Regions from separate parts of the Streptococcus toyakuensis genome, predicted to be linked through region 1. Evidence: predicted binding sites of a transcription regulator. Region 1 holds the regulator's gene; each other region holds the start of a gene.

Region 1 (9,975 bases):
AAACCTTACCAGACTTACGCATACCAGCCGTATCAATCATGGTAAACTCTTGACCATCTGTATCTGTAAAGTGTGTATCAATGGCGTCACGAGTTGTTCCAGCAACGGGACTAGCAATGACACGGTCTTCGCCCAAGATAGCATTAATCAAGCTTGATTTTCCAACGTTTGGACGACCAATCAAACTAAACTTAATGACATCTGGATTTTCTTCTTCATATTCATTTGGAAGATTTTCTACGATGGCATCTAGCACATCCCCTGTACCGATACCATGGACAGATGAGATAGGCAGGGGTTCACCCAAACCGAGGGCATAGAAATCATAGATATCATTTCGCATTTCAGGGTTGTCCACCTTGTTGACTGCGAGGATAACTGGTTTATGGGTCTTATAAAGCTTACGGGCTACGTATTCGTCCGCATCGGTAATTCCTTCCTTACCGGACACGACAAAGACGATAACATCAGCTTCTTCCATGGCAATTTCTGCCTGGTGCTTGATTTGTTCCATGAAAGGAGCATCGACATCATCGATTCCTCCTGTATCAATCATGCTAAAGGAACGATTGAGCCACTCACCCGTTGCATAGATACGGTCACGTGTCACTCCTTCGACATCTTCTACAATGGAGATTCGCTCACCAGCGATCCGATTAAATAGGGTTGATTTCCCAACATTGGGACGTCCTACAATGGCAATAGTTGGTAGGGCCATAATTTCTCACTTTCTACAATAACTTCTTCTGTTCAAGATTTTTTCTAGTTGAGCTTGGTTCAGCTTGACCAAACTGTTCTGCTAGACGTTGACTCCAGCTTGTAGTCGCACGCGCCCCAGCATAGTCCGCCTGTACACGGTCATAAGACTCAATCACATCAACTGTTTGTTCCTGATATTCTTCCTCAAAAACCACCTGATGCAATGGCAAGCGAGGTTTGACTTCATGTTCTTGATTTGGCACACCTAGTGCCATCCCAAAGACAGGATAGGTGTAGTCAGGCAGGTTAAAGAGCTCTGCCACTTCTTCTGACTTGTATCGAACTAAACCGATAATCACACCACCATAGCCCAAGCTTTCAGCTGCCAGCAGGGCATTTTGACCAGCAAGAGCCGCATCGACTGAACTAATCAAGAGACCTTCTACACCTTGGGGTTGGAAGTTGTCAGTATGAAGCTGGGCTCCCTTTTCCGCTCGGTTCAAATCTCCGACAAAGAGAAGGAAAACAGCTGACTGGCGAATGGCTTCTTGAGGCACCAATTCATACAAGGCATCTTTCTTTTCTTGACTTCGGACTACAATCATAGAGTAGGATTGAAAATTCTTCCAAGACGATGCCATTTGGGCTGCTGTCAGGATTTCAGTCAAGTCTTCCTGAGGAAAGGCTTGCTCCTTAAATCTGCGCACTGAAGTGTGAGCCTTCATCAGTTTAATCATTTCTGTCATCGACGGTTTACTCCTTCTAAACGAGTCTCCTCAGCCAAATAACGGATACGTTCCATGACCCGTCTGGCTTCCCAGGTCTCGTCATTTCCATGCTTCCCTTTAGCGAAATGCAGCTCCAAATCTTCAAAGTTGAAGTTGGAGGTGAAAAAGGTCGGTAAATTTTCCTGCATCCGATATTGGAGAATGACCTGCAGGATTTCATCCCGCACCCAAGCTGTTGATTGCTCGGCACCAATATCATCTAAAATCAGGACTTCAGACAATTTAATCTCATCTACCAAGGTCTTGACATTACCATCACCGATAGCATTTTTGACATCAATGACAAAGCTAGGATAGTGGAGGAGAGTTGATGAAACACCACGTTTTTCTGATAAATCATGAGCCAAGGCAGCCACCATGAAACTTTTGCCCACACCAAAGTCTCCATACAAGTAAAGACCTTTTCGAATAGCTGGATATTGTTCCACGAAGGCTAATAGCTTTTCAAAAACTGGCAAGCGCCCCAAATCATCCAAATCTACTTGAGCTAAACTAGCTTTCTTAAGACTGGCTGGCAGATTGATTAACTTGAGACGGTTCTTAATAGCCGCTTCTTTTTCAGCCGCGATTAGTTCTGGAGTTTCTTCATAAGAAACGTCCGCATAACCATGATTCATAACCAAAATCGGCTTGTAGCCTTTGGCAATATAATCCGTATCCCCACGTAGAAACTTGTCACGCTCGGTAATGTACTGGTTAAATTTGGAGATACTGCGATTCAATTCCTCTGGGCTGAGGGATTCTTGCTGGATAAAGGCCGCAACATCAGGGTCCTTCATGATTTTCTGGACCAAATCTTGATAATGAAAACGGCTAGGTTGACGCTTGAGTACGTCTCCGACACTTTCCATCTAATCTCCTCCTTTTTCTAATCGAGCTAATAGTTCTTGTTTCTTACGTTCTAGTTCCAGACGAGTTTCCTCGCTGGTTTCATTCTTATAATCTGGATTGCTCCACTTGGGTACATTGGACTTAGCAGGACCGGGTTTACTGCCTTTTTGAGCCTGACTCTTCTGCCCACGCTCACGGATTCGCATGACTGCTTCTTCTGCCGAATGAATCTTTTGATAGGCATAGTCATTGGCTACTTTCATGGCATATTTCTCATTGATATTTGCCGAATCCACCTTATTAAAGGTCAACAAGAGAATGATATTGATGACTTCGTCCAGCAAGCCCAAACCAGCCATCTGTTGCAAGAGTTCTCTTTCTGTTTGGGTAATGGTCCCCTTGCGTGTTTGCTTGATTTCTGCCAAGAACTGCAGGGCAGTTTTACTTTTGGCTTCTTTGATAATGGTTGCTTCCTTAGGATTAAAGTCAGAAGAAATCGGTTTTTGAGCGATTTTTTCCCGCATGCGTTTGGTTGAAATAACCTGGGAAACAGCTGTTGACTTGGCCAATTGATAGGTCTCAAACCAAGTCCATTTCTTCTCCTCGGCGATGGCAAAGAGGTTTAAGACATCGGACTGCTCATCCGCAAAGCGAAGCCCATCTCGAGCCATCAGCTGACGAAAATGGTCCAAGTCAAAATCGTTGGCCACTTTCTTCTTGAGACCAAGGTCTTCTTGACTTCCTAGTTCTGCCAAATCTGGAAAGACTTGATTGAGTGAGACGGGTATTACTTCACCGTCAGCACTTTCAACCTTCAAATCCTCCACCGCTGCATCGCCAATCTTTTTCTCCAAAAGTCTGCGATAAACAGGATGTTCTAAGAAGTCCTGACTAGATAGAGGAGCATGGAGGGCTAGCTGATAGGTATCCCCTTTTTGATAGAGTGTTAAGAGATTGAAAGCGGATAGGATTTTCAAAGATTTTATCAATCTATCCATTCCAAAGTTAAGATGGTTGAGAATGTTTGAAAAGAGGTGTTCCTTTCTGCCATTATCCCAAAAACTGATGGTATAAAGATAAAGGCTCAGTGCCTCCTGACCGATAATCGGGAGGTAGCACTGTACCAGAGATAAGGTATCTTGCGACACCCGATTATTCTTTAGATAAGAAAAACGGTCAATTGGCTTCATTTATCTTTCCTTTTTCTTTTTAGAGGACTGGGTGATTTGTTGGAGCAAGCTCTCTAACTCACTCACATCCTTAAAACTACGATAGACACTGGCAAAACGTACATAGGTAATCTCATCCAACTCAGCCAACTCCTCCATGACGAGTGAACCAATGTCCTCACTTTGAATTTCATTTTCATTTCGACCACGGAGTTTCTGTTCGATACGATTGACTACCATGTTGATTTCATCACTTGACACAGGACGTTTCTGGGCTGAGCGGATAATCCCATTAAAGATTTTATCTCTAGAGAATTGTTCCCGTGTGCCATCTTTTTTAACAACCACTAAGGTTCTTTCTTCTACTCGTTCGTAGGTTGTAAAACGGTGCTGGCATTCATCGCACTCACGTCTTCTACGAATGGTGTTCCCTTCTTCTGCTTGGCGACTATCGATAACACTTGACTTGGTAGCCCCACATTTTGGACAACGCATCCTTTCCCTCCTTATCGTTTTCTTTTCATTATACCATTTTTTAAACGATTCCCAAAACAATTCTTCTTTTTGCTTGACAAGTTTTTTGTTTTGTTGTATTATTTAATTAAGACAAAAGGATAAAAGAAAGGAGACCAAGATGTCCTGGACATTTGACAACAAAAAAACCATTTATTTACAGATCATGGAGAAAATCAAGCTTCAGATTGTTTCCCATACACTGGAACCCAATCAACAACTTCCAACCGTGAGAGAGCTAGCTAGCGAGGCTGGTGTCAATCCAAACACCATCCAAAGAGCCTTGTCAGACCTTGAACGAGAAGGATTTGTCTACAGCAAGCGCACAACTGGACGATTTGTGACTGAAGATAAGGAGCTGATCGCCCAATCGCGCAAACAATTATCAGAAGAAGAATTGGAACACTTCGTTTCCTCCATGACCCATTTTGGCTATGAAAAAGAAGAACTACCAGGCGTAGTCGGCGATTATATTAAAGGAGTTTAAGCCTATGTCATTACTAGCATTTGAAAATGTATCCAAATCTTATGGAGCAACACCAGCCCTTGAAAATGTTTCCCTTGACATCCCAGCTGGAAAAATTGTTGGTCTTCTTGGGCCAAACGGCTCAGGAAAAACAACCCTGATTAAACTAATCAATGGTCTCTTACAACCAGATCAAGGACGTGTCCTCATCAACGACATGGACCCAAGTCCAGCAACCAAGGCCATCGTAGCTTATTTGCCGGATACGACCTATCTCAATGAGCAAATGAAGGTCAAAGAAGCCCTAACCTACTTCAAGACCTTCTATAAAGATTTCAATCTTGAACGTGCCCATCATCTACTTGCAGACCTAGGTATTGATGAAAATAGTCGTCTCAAGAAATTATCAAAAGGGAATAAGGAAAAGGTACAACTGATTTTGGTTATGAGCCGTGATGCTCGTCTCTACGTTCTAGACGAACCCATTGGTGGGGTGGATCCAGCAGCCCGTGATTATATCCTCAATACCATTATCAATAACTACTCCCCAACTTCTACCGTTTTGATTTCTACTCACTTGATTTCTGATATCGAGCCAATCTTGGATGAAATTGTCTTCCTCAAAGATGGAAAAGTCGTCCGTCAAGGAAATGTAGATGACATTCGCTATGAGTCAGGTGAATCCATTGACCAACTCTTCCGTCAGGAATTTAAGGCCTAAGCAAAGGAGATTATTATGTTTTGGAATTTAGTTCGCTACGAATTTAAAAATGTTAACAAGTGGTATTTAGCCCTCTATGCAGCCGTGCTAGTCCTTTCAGTCCCCCTAGGAATGCAAGGACACTACTATTCTTATATATCTTTCAAAGATAGCCAACCTTTCCTATTTATCTTTCTGGCTCTCGTCTTTGGCGGCTTGATAATTACACTTTGGATTTCAACCATTTTCTTGATTATCAAACGCTTCAAAGGTAGTGTCTATGATCGCCAAGGCTATCTGACTTTGACCTTGCCAGTTTCTGAGCACTATATCATCACAGCTAAATTAGTCGGAGCCTTCATCTGGTCTATACTTAGCTCGGCTGTACTGGCTCTAAGTGCTTTTCTTATTGTGACTATAACGGTTCCAGATTGGATGTCACATTATGACTGGTTTCCACTTGTAGAAACATACCTTCCTAAACTCTCTCTTGTGGGGTTATCCTTCCTACTAAATACTATTTCTGGAATCCTCTGCATTTACTTGGCCATTTCCATTGGACAACTGTTCAATGAATACCGTACCGCACTTGCTGTTGCAGCCTACATTGGTATCCAAATCGTCATAGGATTTATTGGAGTTTTCTTCAATACCAGTACTAACTTCTATGTCAATTCACTTGCAGGATTTAATGATAATTTCTATATGGGAGCAAGTACATCCATTATCGAGGAACTCATTTTCATAGCTATCTACTACCTCGGAATCTACTATATCTTGAAAAACAAGGTTAATTTGCAATAGTTTCATAATCAAAAAGGATAACATCTATTTAAGAAAAACACAGAAAATCAAATTAATAAAAAATTGATTTTCTGTGTTTTTTAGATTATTGCTAACTAATTTTGGTTTTAGCCAACGCCAATAACAATTATTGACTCTAGAATACATAGAACCAGGGTTACAATCATCTTTTTATTCATATAAACAACCTCACTTTCTTTTTTTATATATGATATAATATTTTGAAAACATACTAAAAAATTCCCATATAAGCAATTGAGGTAACACAAATGAAAAATTACGGAAAAATTTTTAAACAATTTAGAGAATCACGTGGATTAACATTAAAAGATGTTGCAAAACATGGTCTATCCACATCACATATTTCTAGATTTGAAAGAGAAAATTCTGATCTGACGATTGGTAAATTTATGCAAGCATTAGATGCTATTAATATGCCTGTCGAAGAATTTATGTATGCTGCAAATGACTTTCATAGGGATGAAATAAATGAATTATTAGAGCAAATTCGACTTCTAAGCTCTAAAAGAGATATTTCAGGAATGGAAAAACTGCTTATTTCTCAACTTGAAAAGACTACAAAAAGAGAGAAATTCTATACTCTGAATACCATTCTAGTTAAAATTCGCTTACAAGATTTGTCAGAAAAAATCTATTACCATGAATCTGATATTAAATATCTATCTGACTATCTTTTTTCTGTGGAATACTGGGGATGCTATGAATTACTTTTGTTTATGAATACTCTAGATGTATTATCTCACCCTACTATGATGTGCTTATCAAGAGAAATGTGTCAACGTTCCGAATTCTACAGAGATTTACCACATTATCGTAGATTGCTTGCTACCATGTTACTAAATGGATATATCACGTGTATAGAAAGAGAGGAATTTTTAGATTCTTTATATTTTAAAAAGCAACTAAAACATTGTTATTTCACAGAAACTGAGATATATGAAAAATTAGTTTTTCACTATGCCGAAAACTTATACACTTTAAAAAAAAGACAAAAATAAACGTTCTGTTTTAGAAATGAGAAAGTGCATAGCAACGATGAAGTTAGTCCACAGCGATAGCTTAGCAAAAAAATTTGAAAAACATTTAGCAAAGGTAATAGAAGAACTGAAATAATTTTCTTATATGGGAAAATTTTTAATTATTATTTCAAAAAGAGTATCATTAAATCATCAAATTAAAGAGGTGAAAATATGAGAACAGTGCAAATTATTGACCTTGAAGATCTATTAGATACAGATCAAACTTACTCCGTACCAGGTCATTGTGGTCCAAGCCATTCTTGTGGTGGCGGACGATAGTTTTCTATGAGACGAGTTCTCACTCGTCTCCTTTATTTTATAATGGTGATATTATGCTAAAAAAATATATACTAACATTGGGGATTATTATTTCGATAGTGAGAAATTCACATTATCTACTTCTTCAGCAGAGGGAACTACCTCCTATAAGCCCCCCCTACATCCCCAAAAATGTTTTACAAAAAATTGTTATTAACATATCTAACAGTTGCAATTTATCCTGTTCTTACTGTTATGCGGATGGTGGAAATTACGGCATGGATAATAAAATCATGACTCTAGATACTGCTGATAATATTATTAACGAAGTCAAATTTAGAGGTATAACACAAATTAATAGACTTATCCTATTTGGTGGAGAACCTTTTCTTAATACTCAATTATTCGAATACATTATTAAAGAATTTTCCAAATTTACAACTATACTTAAAATAGAAACCGTGACTAACGGAACAGTACTAAATAATAATGTTAAAAAAATAATAGATAATTTCCAACCATATCTAACTATTAGTCTAGATGGTCCAGAATTTATACATGATAAATTAAGAGGTAAAGGTAGCCATCGTAAAACTACTAAATTTATCCACTATTTAAAAACTATAAACTACACTAATTTTGAAATTGCTTCAACATACACTAGACTACATCAATTACATTCTCTAAGTAGAGATGATATTTTCCAATATTTTACAAATATGGATGTACACTTTAACATCAATGACGTATTTAGTAAAAATAAGGTGCTTGTGGTTAAAGAAATGGAAAAAAGCTTAGTAGATAGGAAAAAATTCATTACTGATTCTATAAATAATATTGTTGAAAATAATGAAAAAGCTTTTATAAGTCCCATCTTATATGATGTTTTAATTTCTATGATTTATAAGAGTACTAATCATACATTCTGCGACGATATAGATCCTTCAAATACCATAACTTTTGATGTTGATGGTAGCAAAAAATTGTGTTTTAGATTTTGGGGAACTCATAATAGCTCTAAAGCAGAGCTATTTAATAATAAAGAATACTTCCAACAATGTAAAGATTGTTGGTGTAAAGGTATGTGTCTTGAATGCGTTGCCAATATCATTGATGGTTATTCTTCAGTAATTAACGAAGATGGACAATTTATAGAATGTCATAAGCCTGAATTAATGGAATATTGTATTAAAGAAATTATTTATCTTTCACAAGATCAATCCAAAATATCTAAACTCGTTAATAATTTCAAAAGGTTTATCCGCTATGCTTAAAAATTTCTTTTCCAAGAAGCACCTCGTACTTTACTTCTTTTCTATTGCCATTACTTGGCTGGAAGCAATTATCACGCCAGCCCTTGTTCAGAATATTGTTGCTAGTTTTACCAATCAAGAACTAGGCCTTCTTTGGAAAGTTTTGATTTTAGGAATCCTTGGTAATCTTATCCTCTTACTAGGCTTGGCTGGGAAACGCTATTACTACGCCCGTTTGATTACTGATTTCAAATATGGAATCAAGAGTGCTATTTTCAAGCGATTTTTAAACAGTTATGAGATTGATGAAAAGGATATTTTGTCTGACCTAGAAAACGACGTCAAGCAACTAGAAGAAAGCTATATTGAGCCAACGGTCATCATCATTTCTTCTCTGGGCTTTACAACTGTGTCCATCCTCTATGCCCTGTGGAGTAATTTTTACCTGGGCTTGATTTTCATTCTCTTCTACTCCTTTCCAGTCCTCTGCAGTGCTATCGGATCAAAACGTTTGGACTCACTTTCTGAAAAGCGGTCAACTGTTAACCAGAGCTACTTAGCAAGCTTGACAAATTTTATTGGCGGTAGCCAACAAATTCGCCATTATCAGGGGCAAGACTACTTTTTTGCTCGCTATCAAAAGCAATTACAAACCAGTCTAGATGCCGAAATCAACTATGAAAAACAACGAACCTTAAACAGTCTCTTTATCAATAGCATCGATGCCTTTTGTTCTGTCACACCAATCGTCATCGGTGGCTTTATGACCTACTATAATTATTTAGATGCGGCGAGTTTTGTGGCCATCTATCTAGTTTCCCATAATATCGGCTATCAATTCCAAGAGTTGGCTTACTTTACCAACACCCGAAAAGCGACTCGAACTCTTCTCAAGAAATACCAAAAACTTCTAGTCCAGTCTGACTCCTTCTCGCCTAGAAGCATAGAAAATATTTTCCCTATCCAACTTAACAGCATCTCCCTAGAAAAAGAGGGAAATATCCTCCTGTCTCCGATTTCCATGCACATCAAGCATGGAGAAAAAATTGCCATTATTGGGGAAAGTGGCTCTGGTAAGACAACCCTGCTCAATATCATTCATGGAGAAGAGACACCAACAAGTGGTCAGATTAGCTTTGCTGGTCAAAATCTGTCACGGAAAGAAATCACAAGTATTAGTTCCTATATTCTCCAAGATAGCCATTACTTTGATACGCTCTCTCTGGACGACAATATCCTTCTAGGACTGGATAAAAATCCAGAGACTTTAAATCATATCCTCAAAAAAACAGGATTAGAACATTTGAAAAATAGAATGCTCAGTAATGATAGTCTGTCTGGTGGTGAGAAACAACGCCTCGAAATTGCTCGCGCCCTCTACCACGATAGCCAACTCATCTTAGCAGATGAGATTAAGGCCAATCTTGACTTGGAAAATAGCAGAAAGATTAGTG
Region 2 (9,975 bases), 690 kb from region 1:
TGAAGGAAGAGGATAAGGCTGCTTACGGAGTTATCAAATCTTTGTTAAGTATGGATAGTAACGCCGATGTCTATAATCGAACAGACTCACAATTCTTTTCTTCGGGTGAAAGCATGTGGCAACATATGTTGGAAGACCTCAAGAAAGCTGAGAAATTTATCTTTCTAGAGTACTATATTGTCGAAGAAGGTCTGATGTGGAATAGCATACTAGATATACTAGAGCAAAAGGCAGCTCAGGGTGTAGAGATCAAGATGCTCTATGATGATATCGGCTGTATGGCGACTTTGCCTGGAGATTATACTATTCAGCTTCGTAGTCGAGGAATTGAAGCCCATAAATTTAACAAGGTGATTCCTCGCTTGACGGTGGCTTACAACAATCGGGACCATCGGAAAATCCTTGTCATAGATGGTCAGGTAGCCTATACAGGAGGGATTAACTTAGCCGATGAGTACATCAATCATGTAGAACGCTTTGGCTACTGGAAGGACAGTGGGATTCGCATAGATGGCCCTGGTGTCAAGGCTCTAACCCGTCTCTTTTTGATGACTTGGTACATCAATCGTGGGGAAATCAGCGATTTTGACCAGTATCACCTGGAAAATCAACCTCGTTCTGGCCAAGGGATCTGCATTCCTTACGGTAGTGGACCCAAGCCCATATTCCGTACCCAGGTAGGGAAAAAAGTCTATCAAAGTTTGATTAATCAGGCTACTGATTCAGTCTATATCACAACGCCCTATTTGATTATTGACTATGATTTAACTGAGAGTATTAAAAACGCGGCCATGAGGGGTGTTGATGTCCGCATCGTGACTCCTTTCATTCCGGATAAAAAATTGATCCAACTCATCACAAGAGGGGCCTATCCGGATCTTTTGTCAGCAGGAGTCAGGATTTTTGAGTATAGTCCAGGCTTTATCCATAGTAAACAAATTTTAGTGGATAAGGATTTTGCTGCAGTTGGAACCATTAACTTAGATTATAGAAGTTTGCTTCACCACTATGAAAATGCAGTCTTGCTATATAAAACAGAATCAATTGCTGAGATTCAAAAAGATTTTCGGGAGATTTTTTCATCATCGCAAGAAATTTTCCCTCATACGATAAAAAATAGCTGGTATCAAAAATTGATTAAGGAAATTGCCCAGTTATTCGCCCCTATCTTATAAGAAATCTAGGACTGAGGACACAAACCAGTCCTCTTTTTCTTGCTTTTTACGAATAGAAAGATATAGGGAGGGACGATGCTGACTCAGAAAGAATTGGATTATATCATGTCATTTAAACAGACGCATTTACACCGATTTCGGGAAATTGAAACCTTTGTGAAACTATGCAAAAAATCGCTCAAACAGCCATCGCAAGCTGACAATTTTAGGTCTTTTTGATATACTAAGACAGATAAATTGAATAGGAGAAACGACATGGCTGTATATGGCAGAATAGAAGAAGTATCCAAAACGATACAGAGTAATGAGATTGAAAATAGATTGGATAGGAACCTTGAATCTCATGTAGAAAAAGAAGAACAGGTAGCTTTCCCGTTTTTCAGACTCATCATTGGAAGTACGATTGCAACGGTTTTTTCTGTGGTGCTACCTTTACTTTTAGATATGGTAAGTCCCTCTCAGGCGCAGGATTTGTATATAGGGTGGGCTTTACATCAGGGAGGACAGCTTTACAGTAGCTATTATGCAAGTCACGGTCTTATTTATTACTTGCTACTTTACATCACCCAAGGAGGCATCCTTTTTGCCTTGGTAGAATGGCTAGCCCTCTTAGGAGGAGGTTACTTCCTCTTTTCTTCAACTGACTATCTGACGGGACAAAGGGAACAAGCCAAGCAACTCCTAACCATATTTTATATTTTGGTATCCGGTCTCGGTTTTGGCGGAGGATATGCTACGATTTTAGCTTTGCCATTTCTGTTTGCAGGATTTTCGTTCATAGCAGCTTATCTATCAACTCCTAACCATGACAAGGGATTTCTACGTCTGGGGATTTTCTTGGCCCTATCATTTTTCATAGAGCCTCTTACAAGTCTTCTCTTTATTGCAGTAGTAACAATTGGTTTGTTTGTCTTTAATGTTGGGCATGGTCGCCTTGCTCATGGAGTTTATCAGTTTTTTGCAGCAGCACTTGGCTTTTCTCTCATTTTTTACCCAGTAGGATATTATGTTCTTGCTTCAGGTGGCTTTGGAGAAGCTCTAGGAAGTCTTTTATATCCGATTGATTCCCTTCAGGTCTTTATCAATCCCCAACTAATGGATAATGTTCTATTCTATGGTTTGTTGACCTTTGGTTTAGGAGCTCTCTTCCTTGTTTTTCTAGGTTTGTTCCAATCAAAGGCATCAAGATTATATGTTATTTCAGTACCAGCTAGTTTTGCTTTCATATTTGTATTAGCCTTGTTGCTTTTTTCTCAAGAACCTCTTCACGGTTCGTGTTTGATTCTAATCCTTCCATTTTTACTCCTTCTTTTGATGACCAGTATTCGTGGGAAACATTCAGCTAGAGGAGATCGTCGTCGGAGAAGAGAAGAAGCTCCTACTTTATGGAAAAAATTTATGAAGGGGAATCTCTACTTACCTATCCTAGTGGTGGTTTATCTGATTGCAATTCCTTTTGTGGCTCGTTTTGTTTTGCATCCAGCTTCTTATAGAGAACAACATCAAGTAGTAGACAGAGTCAAACAAGAGACGAGTGATGGTGACCAAATCTATATTTGGGATTCTCATGTTCAAATGTATAAAGAAAGTCAGCGTTTGGCTGGATCCATGTTCCCATCACCTCTTCTTTATACGAATACAGAAGAAAATAAAACTACCTTGATTCATGACTTGAAAGAAAACCAACCTAAGGTGATTGTGGTAAACGACAAGGTGGCTCTCTGGTCTGAGGCGGAGACACTCTTAAAAGAAAATTATCAACAAGTAAAGACTGATTATTCAGAGTTTAAAGTCTATAAAATCAAATAGCCAAATCAATATCTTGTGTATTTTTAAAAATTTTAGGATTTTTAACACAAGATATTGATTTTTATTTTTTAGAGGGGTATAATACTTTTTAGAAAGAACATTTTAGAAACGAGGATGTATATGATTGCACTAGAAGAAAAAATTACAACTTTAGCAACCCTCTTCGTTGAAAAACGAGATGGGAGACGTGTTGCATTTGATGTGGACAAGATTGACAAGGCTATCCACAAGGCGGCAGACAAGGTTATGGATGTGACACCCTTGGTCGAAAAACGCCTAAATGCTTTGACCGAGCGAATTGTCACAGAAATTCATAGTCGCTTTCCACAGGGGGTTAAGATTTACGAAATTCAAAATATCGTAGAACATGAACTCCTTGAAGCCAAAGAATATGCGCTAGCTGAGGAGTATATCACTTATCGGACACAGAGGGATTTTGAGCGCTCAAAAGCGACAGATATTAACTTTAGTATCCATAAGCTTCTCAATAAAGATCAGGCAGTTGTCAATGAAAATGCTAATAAGGACAGTGATGTCTTTAATACCCAGCGTGATTTGACAGCAGGGATTGTTGGGAAATCAATCGGACTGCAAATGCTTCCTAAGCACGTAGCCAATGCCCACCAAAAGGGGGATATCCACTATCACGATTTGGACTACAGTCCTTATACCCCTATGACCAACTGCTGTTTGATTGATTTTAAAGGTATGTTGGAAAATGGTTTTAAGATTGGAAATGCAGAGGTAGAAAGTCCCAAGTCTATCCAGACTGCGACAGCTCAGATTTCCCAAATCATCGCCAACGTTGCTTCTAGCCAGTACGGTGGCTGTTCAGCTGACCGTATCGATGAAGTCTTGGCTCCTTACGCAGAGAAGAATTACCAAAAACACCTCAAAGATGCAGAAGAATGGGTCTTGCCTGAAAAACGGGAAGATTACGCTTGGAAGAAAACGCAAAAAGACATCTATGATGCCATGCAATCTCTTGAGTATGAAATCAATACTCTCTTCACTTCAAATGGGCAAACACCTTTTACTTCGCTCGGTTTTGGTCTGGGAACCAATCGTTTTGAGCGTGAAATTCAAAAAGCTATCTTGAACATCCGAATCAAGGGCCTTGGTTCAGAACATCGAACAGCTATCTTCCCTAAACTTATCTTCACGCTTAAAAGAGGACTCAACTTAGAGGAAGGGACACCCAACTACGACATCAAGCAGTTGGCTCTAGAGTGCGCAACCAAGCGGATGTATCCAGACGTCTTGTCTTATGATAAGATTGTTGACTTGACAGGTTCTTTCAAAGTTCCTATGGGTTGTCGTTCTTTCCTTCAAGGATGGAAAGACGAGAATGGCGTAGAAGTCAATTCAGGTCGGATGAATCTAGGCGTTGTGACGGTCAATCTTCCTCGCATCGCCCTCGAGTCTGATGGTGACATGAATAAGTTCTGGGAAATCTTCAACGAGCGTATGAATATCGCTGAAGATGCTCTTGTTTACCGTGTCGAACGCACTAAAGAGGCGACACCAGCCAATGCTCCTATCCTTTATCAGTACGGTGCTTTTGGCCATCGTCTAGGTAAAGAAGAAAGTGTTGACCAGCTCTTTAAGAATCGTCGGGCAACAGTTTCGCTGGGCTATATCGGTTTGTATGAAGTAGCGACTGTTTTCTTTGGTAACAGCTGGGAAAGCAATCCAGATGCTAAGGAATTCACGCTAGACATCATTCGCGATATGAAACGCCGTGTAGAAGAGTGGTCTGACCAATATGGCTATCATTTCTCTATCTACTCAACACCATCTGAAAGTTTGACAGATCGTTTCTGCCGACTAGATACAGAGAAGTTTGGCTCTATTCCTGACATCACAGACAAGGAATACTACACCAATTCTTTCCATTATGATGTTCGTAAAAATCCAACACCGTTTGAAAAATTAGACTTTGAGAAAGTCTATCCAGAAGCAGGTGCGTCAGGTGGTTTTATCCATTATTGTGAGTATCCAGTCCTTCAGCAAAATCCTAAGGCTCTGGAAGCTGTTTGGGACTATGCCTACGACCGTGTAGGTTATCTAGGCACTAATACTCCGATTGACCGTTGCTACAAGTGTGACTTTGAAGGGGATTTTGAACCAACTGAAAGAGGATTTGCTTGTCCAAACTGTGGCAATAGCGACCCTAAAACAGTAGATGTGGTCAAACGAACTTGTGGCTATCTAGGTAATCCTCAAGCAAGACCTATGGTCAACGGCCGTCACAAGGAAATCGCTGCGCGTGTCAAACATATGAATGGCTCAACGATTAAAATAGCTGGACATCAAGTAACAAATTAGAAAGAAATGAAATGGGAAAATATCAATTAGATGATAAGGGGCGCGCACAAGTGACCCGTTATCACGAGAAACACTCTAAAGGTGGAGCTGGTAAGAAAGAACGCTTGCTCAACCTCAGAGAACAATTTTTAAACAAGAATAAGAAAAAATAAAAGTGAGAGTCAGCTCTCGCTTTTCTCTTAGTGGGAGGTAAGGATGGAATTACGCAGACCGACAATAGTAGATAAGAAGGCTGTTATAGACATGATGGAGGAATTTGAAAAATATCAGTCGCTTCACGACGGTGGTTTCTGGGATACAGAGAACTTTGTGTATGAAGAGTGGTTGGAAACAAATATGCAAAAAGAGATGGGAATAAACTTGCCTGAAAATCGTGTTCCTTCTATTCAATTTGTATCATTTGATGATGTAGGCCGTGCTCTAGGATTTTTGAATCTGCGATTGAGACTGAATGAGGGTTTATTGAATTATGCTGGTCACATTGGCTACTCCATTCGTCCATCAGAAAGAGTCAAGGGTTATGCTAAGGAAACTCTCCGTCAGGGCTTGCAAGTTGCTAAGGAAAAGAACATCAAGAGAACGCTTGTGACCTGTAGCGTGAATAATCCTGCTAGCAGAGCAGTCATTTTAGCAAATGGTGGGCTCCTTGAGGATGTTCGTAATGGAGTCGAGCGTTATTGGATAGAGGTAGCGAATGAATAATCCAAAACCACAAGAATGGAAAAGCGAAGAACTCAGTCAAGGGCGGATTATTGATTACAAGGCCTTCAACTTTGTAGATGGAGAGGGTGTGCGTAACTCCCTCTATGTATCAGGTTGCATGTTTCACTGCGAGGGATGTTATAATGTTGCGACTTGGTCTTTTAATGCTGGCATTCCTTATACAGCAGAATTAGAAGAACAGATCATGGAAGATCTCGCTCAACCTTATGTTCAAGGCTTGACTTTATTAGGAGGAGAACCCTTCCTTAATACAGGAATCCTTTTGCCACTCGTGAAACGTATCCGGAAGGAATTGCCAGACAAAGACATCTGGTCCTGGACGGGCTATACATGGGAAGAAATGTTGTTGGAAACTCCAGATAAACTGGAACTCTTATCATTGATTGACATTCTTGTCGATGGACGATACGATCGAACTAAGAGAAATCTCATGCTCCAGTTTCGAGGTTCTTCCAATCAACGAATTATCGATGTGCAAAAATCTCTCAAAAGTGGGCAAGTAGTGATTTGGGACAAGCTTAATGACGGAAAAGAAAGCTATGAACAGGTGAAGAGAGAGTAACTTTCTTCCATAAAATACTTAAATAAATGACCCACCAAAAAAGAAAACATTTTCATGTTAAAAATTTTAAAAAAACAGCAACAAATCCCTTGCAATCGCAGGGGCTTTGTGTTATTCTATTATGGTGCTGTAAATTACAGCCTTAGCTTTGATGCAAGAGGTTGCGACACGCTCGGTTGCATTGCCACGCAACACCGCGTCGGTTTTCTTGTGGAGCTAGCCTATTATCTTAAATAGACGAAAAGGAGAAAAAGATGGCAAACAAAAAAATCCGTATCCGTTTGAAAGCTTACGAACACCGTACGCTTGACACAGCGGCTGCAAAAATCGTAGAATCAGCTACTCGTACAGGTGCACAAGTTGCGGGTCCAATCCCACTTCCAACTGAGCGTAGCCTCTACACAATTATTCGTGCGACTCACAAATACAAAGACTCTCGCGAACAATTTGAAATGCGTACACACAAACGTTTGATCGATATCGTTAACCCAACTCAAAAAACAGTTGATGCTTTGATGAAATTGGATCTTCCAAGTGGTGTAAACGTAGAAATCAAACTTTAATCTAAAATATAAAAGAGCAGAGGCTGGTGTTTCAATTTAATTGAACACGGGCTAAACTCGGTGTGAAAAAGATAAACTTCCTAGTGTCTGTTAGACACTGCGTCAGTTTCCTATTTTCACTTTGAGTTTGACGCCCTTTGTATCTTAGACTTGAGCATGAAAAACGCTCGTTAAAAACTTTTTGAATAAAAAATATAGAAAAGGAACTATTTTCTCATGACAAAAGGAATCTTAGGGAAAAAAGTGGGAATGACTCAAATCTTCACTGAAGCTGGCGAATTGATCCCTGTAACAGTTATTGAAGCAACTCCAAACGTTGTTCTTCAAGTTAAAACTGTTGAAACAGACGGATACAACGCTATCCAAGTTGGTTTCGATGACAAACGCGAAGTATTGAGCAACAAACCTGCTAAAGGACATGTAGCGAAAGCTAACACGGCTCCTAAGCGCTTCATTCGTGAATTCAAAAACGTTGAAGGCTTGGAAGTTGGTGCTGAAATTACAGTTGAAACATTCGCAGCTGGAGACGTTGTTGACGTAACTGGTACTTCTAAAGGTAAAGGTTTCCAAGGTGTCATCAAACGCCACGGACAATCACGTGGACCAATGGCTCACGGTTCTCGTTACCACCGTCGTCCAGGTTCTATGGGACCTGTTGCACCTAACCGCGTATTCAAAGGTAAAAACCTTGCAGGACGCATGGGTGGCGACCGCGTAACAATTCAAAACCTTGAAGTTGTACAAGTTGTTCCAGAAAAGAACGTTATCCTTATCAAAGGTAACGTACCAGGTGCTAAGAAATCTCTTATCACTATCAAATCAGCAGTTAAAGCTGGTAAATAATAAAGAAAGGGGAAATCAGTCACAATGGCAAACGTAACATTATTTGACCAAACTGGTAAAGAAGCTGGCCAAGTTGTTCTTAACGATGCAGTATTTGGTATCGAACCAAATGAATCAGTTGTGTTTGATGTGATCATCAGCCAACGCGCAAGCCTTCGTCAAGGAACACACGCTGTTAAAAACCGCTCTGCAGTATCAGGTGGTGGACGCAAACCATGGCGTCAAAAAGGAACTGGACGTGCTCGTCAAGGTTCTATCCGCTCACCACAATGGCGTGGTGGTGGTGTTGTCTTCGGACCAACTCCACGTTCATACGGCTACAAACTTCCACAAAAAGTTCGTCGCCTAGCTCTTAAATCAGTTTACTCTGAAAAAGTTGCTGAAAACAAATTCGTAGCTGTAGACGCTCTTTCATTTACAGCTCCAAAAACTGCTGAATTTGCAAAAGTTCTTGCAGCATTGAGCATCGATTCTAAAGTTCTTGTTATCCTTGAAGAAGGAAATGAATTCGCAGCTCTTTCAGCTCGTAACCTTCCAAACGTGAAAGTTGCAACTGCTACAACTGCAAGTGTTCTTGACATCGCAAATAGCGACAAACTTCTTGTCACACAAGCAGCTATCTCTAAAATCGAGGAGGTTCTTGCATAATGAATTTGTATGATGTTATCAAAAAACCTGTTATCACTGAAAGCTCAATGGCTCAACTTGAAGCAGGAAAATATGTATTTGAAGTTGACACTCGTGCACACAAACTTTTGATCAAGCAAGCTGTTGAAGCTGCTTTCGAAGGTGTTAAAGTTGCCAACGTTAACACAATCAACGTAAAACCAAAAGCAAAACGTGTTGGACGTTACACTGGTTTTACTAACAAAACTAAAAAAGCTATCATCACACTTACAGCTGATTCTAAAGCAATCGAGTTGTTTGCTGCTGAAGCTGAATAATCTAAGGAGGAAATATCGTGGGAATTCGTGTTTATAAACCAACAACAAACGGTCACCGTAATATGACTTCTTTGGATTTCGCTGAAATCACAACAAGCACTCCTGAAAAATCATTGCTTGTTGCATTGAAGAGCAAGGCTGGTCGTAACAACAACGGTCGTATCACAGTTCGTCACCAAGGTGGTGGACACAAACGTTTCTACCGTTTGGTTGACTTCAAACGTAACAAAGACAATGTTGAAGCAGTTGTTAAAACAATCGAGTACGATCCAAACCGTTCTGCAAACATCGCTCTTGTACACTACACTGACGGTGTGAAAGCATACATCATCGCTCCAAAAGGTCTTGAAGTAGGTCAACGTATCGTTTCAGGTCCAGAAGCAGATATCAAAGTCGGAAACGCTCTTCCACTTGCTAACATCCCAGTTGGTACTTTGATCCACAACATCGAGTTGAAACCTGGTCGTGGTGGTGAATTGGTACGTGCTGCTGGTGCATCTGCTCAAGTATTGGGGTCTGAAGGTAAATACGTTCTTGTTCGTCTTCAATCAGGTGAAGTTCGTATGATTCTTGGAACTTGCCGTGCTACAGTTGGTGTTGTCGGAAACGAACAACATGGACTTGTAAACCTTGGTAAAGCAGGACGTAGCCGTTGGAAAGGTATCCGCCCAACAGTTCGTGGTTCTGTAATGAACCCTAACGATCACCCACACGGTGGTGGTGAAGGTAAAGCACCAGTTGGTCGTAAAGCACCATCTACTCCATGGGGCAAACCTGCTCTTGGTCTTAAAACTCGTAACAAGAAAGCGAAATCTGACAAACTTATCGTTCGTCGTCGCAACGAGAAATAATATTAAACTAGTCGCTTAAGCAACTAGTAAATCCGCCAGCTCGGTAGCGCTCCATAAGAGCGCAAGCCGCTGTGGTACAACATTTAAAGGAGAAAATATAAAAATGGGACGCAGTCTTAAAAAAGGACCTTTCGTCGATGAGCATTTGATGAAAAAAGTTGAAGCTCAAGCTAACGA
Region 3 (9,975 bases), 470 kb from region 1:
TCCTAGGATTTGCAGCTCAAAATGATGCCGACATAGAGCAACTAACTGATTTAGGTCATGAACTTGCTCCCGAAATCGCAACAATTGGCTTTGCAACGAAAGCTGCTAGTCTCCCCCAAGCCACCCTTCCACTATTTAACTTGGAAGAAGGAAATATTTCTTATGGTATTGGGATACATGGCGAAGAAGGCTATCGTATCGTCCTATTCCAATCATCGGAAATCCTTGCAAATGAAATTATAAGTAAATTAAGATTGCACTATCATTGGAAAAAGGGTGATCAATTTATATTGCTTGTAAATAATCTAGGCACTACCAGCAACTTAGAAATGGGCATATTTATCAATGATCTCCTTCAACTCTTAGAAATTGAAGGAGTCACTATTACTTTTATAAAATCAGGAACATTTATGACCAGCCTAGATATGGCAGGTATATCCGTAACTCTTTGCCCCGTAAAAAATAAACAGTGGTTAGAAGCGCTCAATGCTCCAACGACAGCTTTTGCATGGTAATTTGCTTGTATAACTCAAAAGGGCTACATCACTTGATAGCCCTTTGCTTTTATCTTACGTTTAAAAGAACTCATTCTTGCCATTTCAAATAGGCCATCTATCCCTTACAATTCTTCCGATGAGCTTTGAGTTTTTTCATAGCCCAATCATAGTGGCTTGACGTGCTACTGACAAAGTAGGAACCTAGACTTGTTCCGCCAGTCCACTTATAGACACCTTTGGTAAAGAGTTCGTCATTGCTAAAAACTTCTATCAACTCTAAAACCTTCCTATGTGATTGTTCTAGGAGTCTAGTCGCTTCTTCTAAGGAGGTTTTCTGGTGCTTCTTCCAAAAAGCGACATTCATTTCTCCATAAGTTTTCCAATTATAAGATTCAGGGAGAAAAGGTCTTTCGTGACCTTTTTGATTGGAATGTACCCAAGTCAAAAGTAACTGCTGCCATTCATAAAGATGGATCAAGACATCCCGTAGATTTTTATCCCTTTTCCAGTGAGCTTCTTTTTTCTTTGGGTCTCTTGAAAAATCAAATGGAATCTGTAGCTCATCTTCACTTAGTTGGGAGATGAAACGATTGAGCTTTTCATAGTTTTCCTTAGAGGCCAGCATTAGCTCCTCTTTTGTTTTCGGTCTAGGCACAGAGTTCTCCCTTCATATTACTAGTTATTATTAGAAATTTTTTATCCTTTAAATCTCTATAACTTATCCTTTAATTTCTCAACAAAGAGATAGGCTGCTGGACAGGTCAAGGTATTCTTAATCGTCAAATGGTTGATTTGATGGATTTTTTTCCTGTCTGTATGGGGAAATTCACGACACGCCTTTGGACGAACATCATAGATGGAACAGAGATTATCTCCTCCTAGAAAGGGACAAGGCATGGATTTAAAAACCTTATCCCCATCTTCATCTACCTGCAGAAACTCCGCTTCAAAAGCAGGTAATTTCATCTTAAAATACTTGGCGATTCGTGTAATATCCGCTTCTTTAAAGTCAGGCCCCAATGTCTTGCAACAGTTAGCACAGGCCGTACAATCAATCTCCGCAAAAACTTCTTGGTGAATCTGTTGGGCTATCTTATCCAGATTTTTTGGTGGTTTTTTCTTTAAATTGGCTAAAATTTTACGGTGCTCCTTTTGCTTTTGCAAGGCTAGCTGGTGGTAATACTCAATATCAATTTCTTTAGACATGATTTCTCTCTTATTCTATTTGTTTCTCCTATTATATCATGCCTCTTCATCATTGAAAAGTGGACTTCACAAGACTATACTATTCCCAAATGTATCAAAAAACCTTGCAACTAGGTTAATGACATTAATCGAAGTTAACGTATTCTTTTTGAAGTTCAAGGACTTCTTCCATTGTTGAACACTCTGTAAGGGCACGGTTAGCGTACTCTTCCATCTTAGCAGTGTCCAATTTCTTCATCAAGCTACGTGTACGAAGGACTGATGTTGCTGACATAGAGAACTCATCCAAGCCCATTCCGACAAGAAGTGGAACAGCTTTTTGGTCACCAGCCATCTCACCACACATACCAGCCCATTTACCTTCAGCGTGAGCTGCCTTGATAACGTTGTTGATCAAGCGAAGGATTGATGGGTTATATGGTTGGTAAAGGTATGAAACTTGCTCGTTCATACGGTCTGCTGCCATTGAGTATTGGATCAAGTCGTTTGTTCCAATTGACATGAAGTCTACTTCTTTTGCAAATTGGTCTGCAAGCATTGCTGCTGCAGGGATTTCAATCATGATACCAACTTGGATGTCATCCGCAACTGCAACTCCTTCAGAAAGAAGGTTTGCTTTTTCTTCTTCATAAACTGCTTTGGCTGCACGGAATTCTTTCAAAAGGGCAACCATTGGGAACATGATACGCAATTGACCATGAACAGAAGCACGAAGAAGGGCACGGATTTGTGTACGGAACATTGCATCTCCAGTTTCAGAAATAGAGATACGAAGGGCACGGAATCCAAGGAATGGGTTCATTTCATGTGGCATATCGAAGTAAGGAAGTTCCTTATCTCCACCGATATCCATTGTACGAACAACCACTGGTTTACCATTCATTCCCTCAAGAACAGCTTTGTATGCTTCATACTGCTCATCTTCAGTTGGGAAATCTTGAGAATCCATGTACAAGAACTCTGTACGGTAAAGTCCAACCGCTTCTGCACCGTTGTTGTTAACACCTTCCACGTCTTTTGGAGTACCGATGTTAGCAGCCAACTCGAAGTATTTACCGTCAGCAGTCACTGTTTGAGCATCTTTCAAAAGTGCCCATTCAGCTTTTTGTTTAGCATAAGCTTCACCAGCTGCTTTAAATTCTGCCGCTTGTTCATCTGTTGGGTTGATAATCACTTCACCAGTAATTCCGTTAACGGCAAGGATATCACCGTCTTTCACCACTTCAGTGATGTTATTTGTTCCCAATACAGCTGCAATTTCAAGTGTACGTGCCATGATAGCTGAGTGGCTTGTACGTCCACCGATATTTGTTACAAAAGCTTTTACAAAGTTTTTGTCCAATTGAGCTGTATCAGATGGTGTCAAGTCATGCGCAATCACGATTACTTCTTCATTGATAGAAGCTGGGTTTGGCAATTTCTTACCAAGAAGATTTGCCAATACACGTTTTGTCACGTCGCGGATATCCGCTGCACGTTCTTGCATATATGGGTTATCTTCCATGCCTTCAAAGATAGTGATGAACATGTCAGTCACTTCTTTAAGACCTGCTTCTGCATTGACTTTCTTAGCACGGATTGTTTCTTTAATCTGACCAATCAATTCTGGGTCAGCAAGAACCATCAAATGAGCGTCAAAAACTTGAGCCGCTTCTTCACCAAGCGTACCTACAGCTTTCTCACGGATAAGAGAAAGCTCGTTTTGAGAAGCTTCAAGAGCTACATCCAAACGAGCCTCTTCTGCGTTTGTATCTTCGACTGAAACAGTCTCGAATGACAAATCCGGTTGAACGAGTAGATATGCTTTTGCAACTGCAACACCGTCAGATGCTGCGATTCCTTTAAGCATTTCTGTCATTTTCCTTATGCCAATCCTTCTTTTTCCATTGTTTCTGAGATTGCAGCGATAGCGTCATCTGCATCTGCACCTTCAGCTGAGATAGTTACATCAGCACCTTGGCCAACACCAAGACTCATAACACCCATGATTGATTTAAGGTTAACTGATTTACCTTTGTACTCAAGAGTGATATCTGAAGCAAATTTGCTTGCAGTTTGTACCAACAATGTTGCTGGACGTGCGTGAATACCTGTTTCTGCCACTACGTGGAAATCTTTAGAAGCCATAGTTTGACTCTCCTTTTGTTCTTTCTTTTTTGAGTTATATGTGATAACCCTTACAATTTGGTATTATACCATCTTCTAGGATTTTTTTCAAGCATTTTATGGGATTTATTCGATTTCCTTTCAGATAACTTGCTGAAAATCTTCTATTCTAGATAACAAAACACAGGATATAGTTTTCCAAAAAACTACTTCTAGGATAATCATTGCTGTTTTATAAAACAAACACTACATATTGTGTTTTGTGAGCTTGACTAGAAAAAAAGACCACTATATTTAGTTCAAATCATTGACAAAATTTTATTTTCTGATATACTAGGATAGAATTAAATTTTAAAGAGGAGTTACACAATGGTAACCGTTTATTCTAAAAACAATTGTGTCCAATGTAAAATGACCAAGCGTTTCTTGGACAGTAATAACGTTGAATATAAAGAAATCAATCTTGATGAGCAGCCTGAGTACATCGATCAAGTCAAAGAACTCGGTTTTAGCGCAGCTCCTATTATTCAAACACCAACTGAAGTCTTTTCAGGTTTCCAACCAGGAAAACTGAAACAATTAGCATAATCTTAGTACATCATCCAGAAGAAACTGCTTTTAGGGCTAACTTAGAAGCCTTTCTTTTGTAATTAGATAAGGGAAATTTTATGGGATTAAAACATCTTGAAGACGTGACTTACTTCCGTCTTAATAACGAAATTAACCGTCCTGTTAATGGACAAATCATGCTTCATAAAGATAAGGAAGCCTTGGATGCCTTCTTTAAAGAAAATGTAGTTCCAAACACTATGGTTTTTGATTCAATCAAAGACAAAATCAATTACCTCATTGAACACAACTACATCGAAACAGCCTTTATCAAGAAATACCGTCCAGAGTTCTTGGAAGAATTGGCTCAATTTATCAAAGACCAAAACTTCCAATTCAAGTCATTCATGGCAGCTTATAAATTTTACAATCAATATGCCTTAAAGACTAATGACGGTGAATACTATCTTGAAAATATGGAAGACCGTGTCTTCTTTAACGCCCTTTATTTCGCTGATGGGAATGAAGCTGTTGCAATCGATATTGCCAATGAAATCATCCACCAACGCTACCAACCTGCTACTCCTTCCTTCTTGAATGCTGGACGTGCTCGTCGTGGGGAGTTGGTATCTTGCTTCCTAATCCAAGTGACGGATGATATGAACTCTATCGGACGTTCTATCAACTCAGCTCTTCAACTTTCACGTATTGGTGGTGGTGTGGGAATTACCCTCAGCAACCTTCGTGAAGCTGGTGCACCTATCAAGGGTTATGAAGGAGCTGCTTCAGGTGTCGTTCCTGTTATGAAGCTTTTCGAAGACAGTTTCTCTTACTCTAACCAATTGGGTCAACGTCAAGGTGCTGGGGTGGTTTACCTCAATGTCTTTCACCCAGACATCATCGCCTTCCTTTCAACTAAGAAAGAAAATGCCGATGAAAAAGTTCGTGTCAAAACCCTATCACTTGGTGTTGTAGTACCAGATAAATTCTACGAATTGGCTCGTAAAAATGAAGAAATGTACCTCTTCAGTCCTTACTCTGTAGAAAAAGAATACGGTGTGCCATTCAACTACATCGACATCACTGAAAAATACGATGAATTGGTCGCAAATCCAAATATTCGCAAGACAAAAATCAAGGCGCGTGATTTGGAAACTGAAATCTCTAAATTGCAACAAGAGTCTGGCTACCCTTATGTAGTCAACATTGATACGGCTAACCGTGCAAATCCTGTTGATGGTAAGATTATCATGAGTAACTTGTGTTCTGAAATTCTTCAAGTCCAAGAACCAAGCTTGATCAACGATGCTCAAGAATTCCTTCAAATGGGAACGGACGTTTCATGTAACCTTGGTTCAACCAACGTAGTCAACATGATGACTTCACCTGACTTTGGTCGCTCAATCCGTGCTATGGTTCGTGCCCTTACTTTCGTTACAGATAGTTCGCACATCGTGGCTGTACCTACGATTGACCATGGAAATAGCCAAGCTCATACTTTTGGTCTTGGTGCCATGGGACTTCACAGCTACCTTGCCCAACAACTGATTGAGTATGGATCGCCTGAGTCTGTTGACTTTACAAGCATCTACTTTATGCTTATGAACTACTGGACTTTGGTTGAGTCAAACAATATCGCGCGTGAACGTGGTATCACCTTCCACAATTTTGAAAAATCAGACTATGCTAACGGAAGCTACTTCGACAAGTATATTACAGGCGAGTTTGTTCCAAAATCAGAACATGTTAAAGAACTCTTCAAAGATGTCTTTATCCCAAGTGCTGCTGACTGGGCTGAACTTCGCGACAAGGTTCAAGCAGATGGTCTTTACCACCAAAACCGCCTTGCTGTAGCACCAAATGGTTCTATCAGCTATATCAACGACGTTTCTGCTTCTATCCACCCGATTACGCAACGTATCGAAGAACGCCAAGAGAAGAAAATTGGTAAAATCTACTACCCTGCTGCTGGCTTGTCTACAGAAACCATTCCTTACTACACTTCTGCCTACGATATGGATATGCGTAAAGTCATCGATGTTTACGCTGCTGCGACTGAACACGTGGATCAAGGACTTTCACTCACCCTCTTCATGCGTAGTGACATTCCAAAAGGCCTTTACGAATGGAAGAGGGAAAATAAACAAACGACACGTGACTTGTCCATCCTTCGTAACTATGCCTTTAACAAGGGAATCAAGTCTATCTACTACGTCCGTACCTTTACTGATGACGGTGGAGAAGTCGGCGCCAACCAATGTGAAAGCTGTGTGATTTAGTTTCTAGCATAGAAACATTATTTTTCCCCTAAGCAGCACTGATAAAATCAAATCTACTAGGTCATAACATAATTTATGTAACATTTTAAAAGTCGGGCTTCCGACTTTTTGTGCGATACTCCTATAGAATTATGGTAAAGTAGAAATAATTGTGAGTTCGCAATACTAAACACAGAAAGAGATTTTAAATGGAAACTTACTACAAAGCCATTAACTGGAATGCCATCGAAGATGTCATCGACAAATCAACTTGGGAAAAACTGACGGAGCAATTTTGGCTCGATACACGTATTCCCTTATCAAACGACTTGGATGACTGGAGAAAGCTATCTAACAAAGAGAAAGACTTGGTCGGAAAAGTTTTTGGTGGTTTAACCCTTCTTGACACTATGCAATCTGAAACTGGGGTTGAAGCCCTTCGCGCAGACATCCGTACACCACATGAGGAAGCTGTTTTCAATAACATCCAATTTATGGAATCTGTCCACGCTAAATCTTACTCATCAATCTTTTCTACCTTAAATACTAAGGCTGAGATTGAAGAAATTTTCGAATGGACCAATACCAATCCTTACCTACAAAAGAAGGCTGAGATTGTCAACGAAATCTACCTAAACGGCAGCCCACTTGAAAAGAAAGTTGCCAGCGTCTTCCTCGAAACCTTCCTCTTCTACTCTGGTTTCTTCACTCCCCTCTACTATCTCGGTAACAACAAACTAGCCAACGTTGCAGAAATCATTAAATTGATTATTCGTGACGAGTCTGTTCACGGAACCTACATTGGTTACAAATTCCAACTTGGTTTCAATGAATTGCCTGAAGAAGAGCAAGAAAAACTCAAAGAATGGATGTACGACCTACTCTATACTCTTTATGAAAATGAAGAAGGCTACACAGAGAGTCTTTATGACGGTGTTGGTTGGACTGAAGAGGTTAAAACCTTCCTTCGCTACAATGCCAATAAAGCTCTCATGAACATGGGACAAGATCCACTTTTCCCAGATTCAGCTGAAGATGTCAACCCAATCGTTATGAACGGTATTTCAACAGGAACTTCCAACCATGACTTCTTCTCTCAAGTCGGAAATGGTTACCTTCTTGGCGAAGTTGAAGCCATGCAAGACGATGACTATAACTACGGTTTAGACTAATTCAATTATCCCAGAACTGATAACAAATATCATGGCTTGTTTAAAACAACCATGATATTTTTGTTTTTGTTTTCTTTTGTTTTTTAAATTGATTGATTGAATACTTTATGATAAAATAGTAATAGAAATAGAGGTGATAACGATGTTAAAGCAGGAAAAACTAGATAATATTCTAGAAACGGTAAATACAAAGGGAACTATTACTGTAAAAGAAATCATGACTCGCTTGGATGTGTCAGATATGACTGCTAGACGCTACTTGCAAGAGTTGGCAGACAAGGATTTACTTGTTCGAGTTCACGGTGGAGCTGAGAAAATTCGCACAGGTTCTATTTTAAATAATGAGCGTTCCAATATTGAAAAACAAGGCTTACAAATCGCAGAAAAACAAGAAATCAGCCGTTTTGCAGGCCATTTAATTGATGAGGGTGAAACCATTTTTATTGGGCCAGGGACAACCTTGGAATCTTTTGCTCGTGAACTTCCAATTGATAATATTCGTGTTGTAACAAACAGTTTACCAGTCTTTCTCATTCTAAACGAACGAAAACTAACAGATTTGATTTTAATTGGTGGAAACTACCGCTCTATCACTGGAGCCTTTGTCGGAACACTAACCTTGCAAAACCTAGCCAATCTCCAATTTTCTAAAGCTTTCGTTAGCTGTAATGGTATTAAAGACAATGCGATTGCGACCTTTAGTGAAGAGGAAGGTGAATCTCAACGCATCGCCCTCAATAATTCCAATAAAAAATACTTACTAGCTGACCATAGTAAGTTCAATAAATTTGATTTCTATACCTTCTACAATATCTCTGATATTGATACCATCGTTTCAGATTCTAAACTGAGCAAAGAAACGTTTGAACAACTTTCAAAACAAACAAAAATTATTCTTTCTAAACCATAAAACTGAGGATTGATAAAAAATAAAATGCGTCATATCAAGAAAATAAGAATCTTGATATGACGCATTTTTGGATGAAGATTTTTACAAAGAGTTTCCTAGATTCTTTATGATTGTTGAAACGGCATAAAATCTGAATCAAAGGAGATATTATCCCGTTCTTCAGGACTGATAAAACTTAAAAAGATATTTTTAAATTCTTCTAGCTCATAGTCTGAATGGCAAATCCATTCTTTACCGGTAGAGATATACCATTTCCCAAGATTTTTCAGCTCCTCATTAGTCAAACGAGGTATTTGAGAACATTTATCAAAATTGATAATATAAACTTTTTCATAAATTGATTGGATAAAATCTTTGAACATCTTTTGCCTCACTAGAATTCTATATCTAATTACTCATTCTACTAGTCTATAATCTGACTTTCAGCTATTTTCTTGTACCAGTGAGCTGATTTCTTAGGATAACGTTCTTGAGTTTCAAAGTCTACATAAAAGAGACCGTAGCGTTTTTCATAACCGTTTGACCAAGAGAAGACATCCATCAATGACCAGATGAAGTATCCTTTGACGTTTGCACCATCAGCAATCGCATCAGATAAGACCTCTAAGTGTTGTTTGACATAATCAATACGGCCATCATCATAAACAGTGTTATCAACGAACTCATCTTTATACCCTAGACCATTTTCAGTGATGTAAATCTTCTTGTAGTTAGGATAATCTTTCTTCACACGCATGATTTGGTCATACAAACCTTGAGGGTAGATAATCCAATCCCAGTCTGTACGTGGTACATAATCAGGAGCTACACGACGACCAACACCTTTGATTTGGTACTTAGAGCTTCCTTTCTCACCCTTACCATTATGGATAATTTCAGTTTCTCCATCAAATGCTTCCATCCAGTCACTCATATAGTAGTTGATTCCTAGGAAATCATTCAAGTCTTTTGCAGCTTCTAATGCTGTGAAATCTTCTTCACGAAGATCCAAGCTACCACCATTGACTGATAAGATATGGTTAACACCTTCCATCGTTTCATCTGAATAGCGACCTAGATAAGTTGCATCCAAAATAAATTTATTGTGAATAATATCTTCCAACTCAGCTGCACGAACATCTGCTGGATTTTTAGGATCTAAAGGATACTTGGTTAGCAAAGCATGAACAACACCAATTTCACCTTTATAGCCTTTATCTTTATATAGCTTGACTGCACGCGCATGAGAAACCATCATATTGTGGTGCGATTGGAAAACTTTGGCAAGGTCGTACTGA

Evidence for each region. Region 1 encodes NrdR, which represses ribonucleotide reductase genes. Its sites were predicted from a motif close to ACACNATATATNGTGT; they were not measured.
Region 2: nrdD (anaerobic ribonucleoside-triphosphate reductase) is a predicted target of NrdR. The motif match lies at 3,029-3,044, and genes of this name have one in related genera.
Region 3: nrdH (glutaredoxin-like protein NrdH) is a predicted target of NrdR. The motif match lies at 4,053-4,068, and genes of this name have one in related genera.

Annotation. Positions count from the first base shown of each region.
Region 1 is NZ_AP024523.1:535,522-545,496, reverse strand. Features, by position in the region: gene der (ribosome biogenesis GTPase Der) at 1-718, opposite strand, end outside; gene STYK_RS02985 (NADPH-dependent oxidoreductase) at 732-1,445, opposite strand; gene dnaI (primosomal protein DnaI) at 1,442-2,338, opposite strand; gene STYK_RS02975 (replication initiation and membrane attachment family protein) at 2,339-3,508, opposite strand; gene nrdR (transcriptional regulator NrdR) at 3,509-3,982, opposite strand; gene STYK_RS02965 (GntR family transcriptional regulator) at 4,122-4,487, shown strand; gene STYK_RS02960 (ABC transporter ATP-binding protein) at 4,492-5,187, shown strand; gene STYK_RS02955 (hypothetical protein) at 5,203-5,970, shown strand; partial or broken gene STYK_RS02950 (Rgg/GadR/MutR family transcriptional regulator) at 6,240-7,104, shown strand; gene gggA (streptosactin) at 7,182-7,289, shown strand; gene gggB (streptosactin maturase GggB) at 7,343-8,542, shown strand; gene gggC (streptosactin export ABC transporter GggC) at 8,535-9,975, shown strand, end outside.
Region 2 is NZ_AP024523.1:1,896,427-1,906,401, reverse strand. Features, by position in the region: gene cls (cardiolipin synthase) at 1-1,175, shown strand, start outside; gene STYK_RS09515 (hypothetical protein) at 1,431-2,984, shown strand; gene nrdD (anaerobic ribonucleoside-triphosphate reductase) at 3,105-5,312, shown strand; gene STYK_RS09505 (hypothetical protein) at 5,324-5,464, shown strand; gene STYK_RS09500 (GNAT family N-acetyltransferase) at 5,508-6,014, shown strand; gene nrdG (anaerobic ribonucleoside-triphosphate reductase activating protein) at 6,007-6,597, shown strand; gene rpsJ (30S ribosomal protein S10) at 6,852-7,160, shown strand; gene rplC (50S ribosomal protein L3) at 7,377-8,003, shown strand; gene rplD (50S ribosomal protein L4) at 8,028-8,651, shown strand; gene STYK_RS09475 (50S ribosomal protein L23) at 8,651-8,947, shown strand; gene rplB (50S ribosomal protein L2) at 8,965-9,798, shown strand; gene rpsS (30S ribosomal protein S19) at 9,902-9,975, shown strand, end outside.
Region 3 is NZ_AP024523.1:1,001,998-1,011,972, reverse strand. Features, by position in the region: gene dhaQ (DhaKLM operon coactivator DhaQ) at 1-515, shown strand, start outside; gene STYK_RS05130 (ClbS/DfsB family four-helix bundle protein) at 613-1,152, opposite strand; gene STYK_RS05125 (YkgJ family cysteine cluster protein) at 1,209-1,703, opposite strand; gene ptsP (phosphoenolpyruvate--protein phosphotransferase) at 1,828-3,561, opposite strand; gene STYK_RS05115 (phosphocarrier protein HPr) at 3,567-3,830, opposite strand; gene nrdH (glutaredoxin-like protein NrdH) at 4,179-4,397, shown strand; gene nrdE (class 1b ribonucleoside-diphosphate reductase subunit alpha) at 4,478-6,637, shown strand; gene nrdF (class 1b ribonucleoside-diphosphate reductase subunit beta) at 6,826-7,788, shown strand; gene STYK_RS05095 (DeoR/GlpR family DNA-binding transcription regulator) at 7,931-8,698, shown strand; gene STYK_RS05090 (DUF3884 family protein) at 8,803-9,060, opposite strand; gene lacG (6-phospho-beta-galactosidase) at 9,102-9,975, opposite strand, start outside.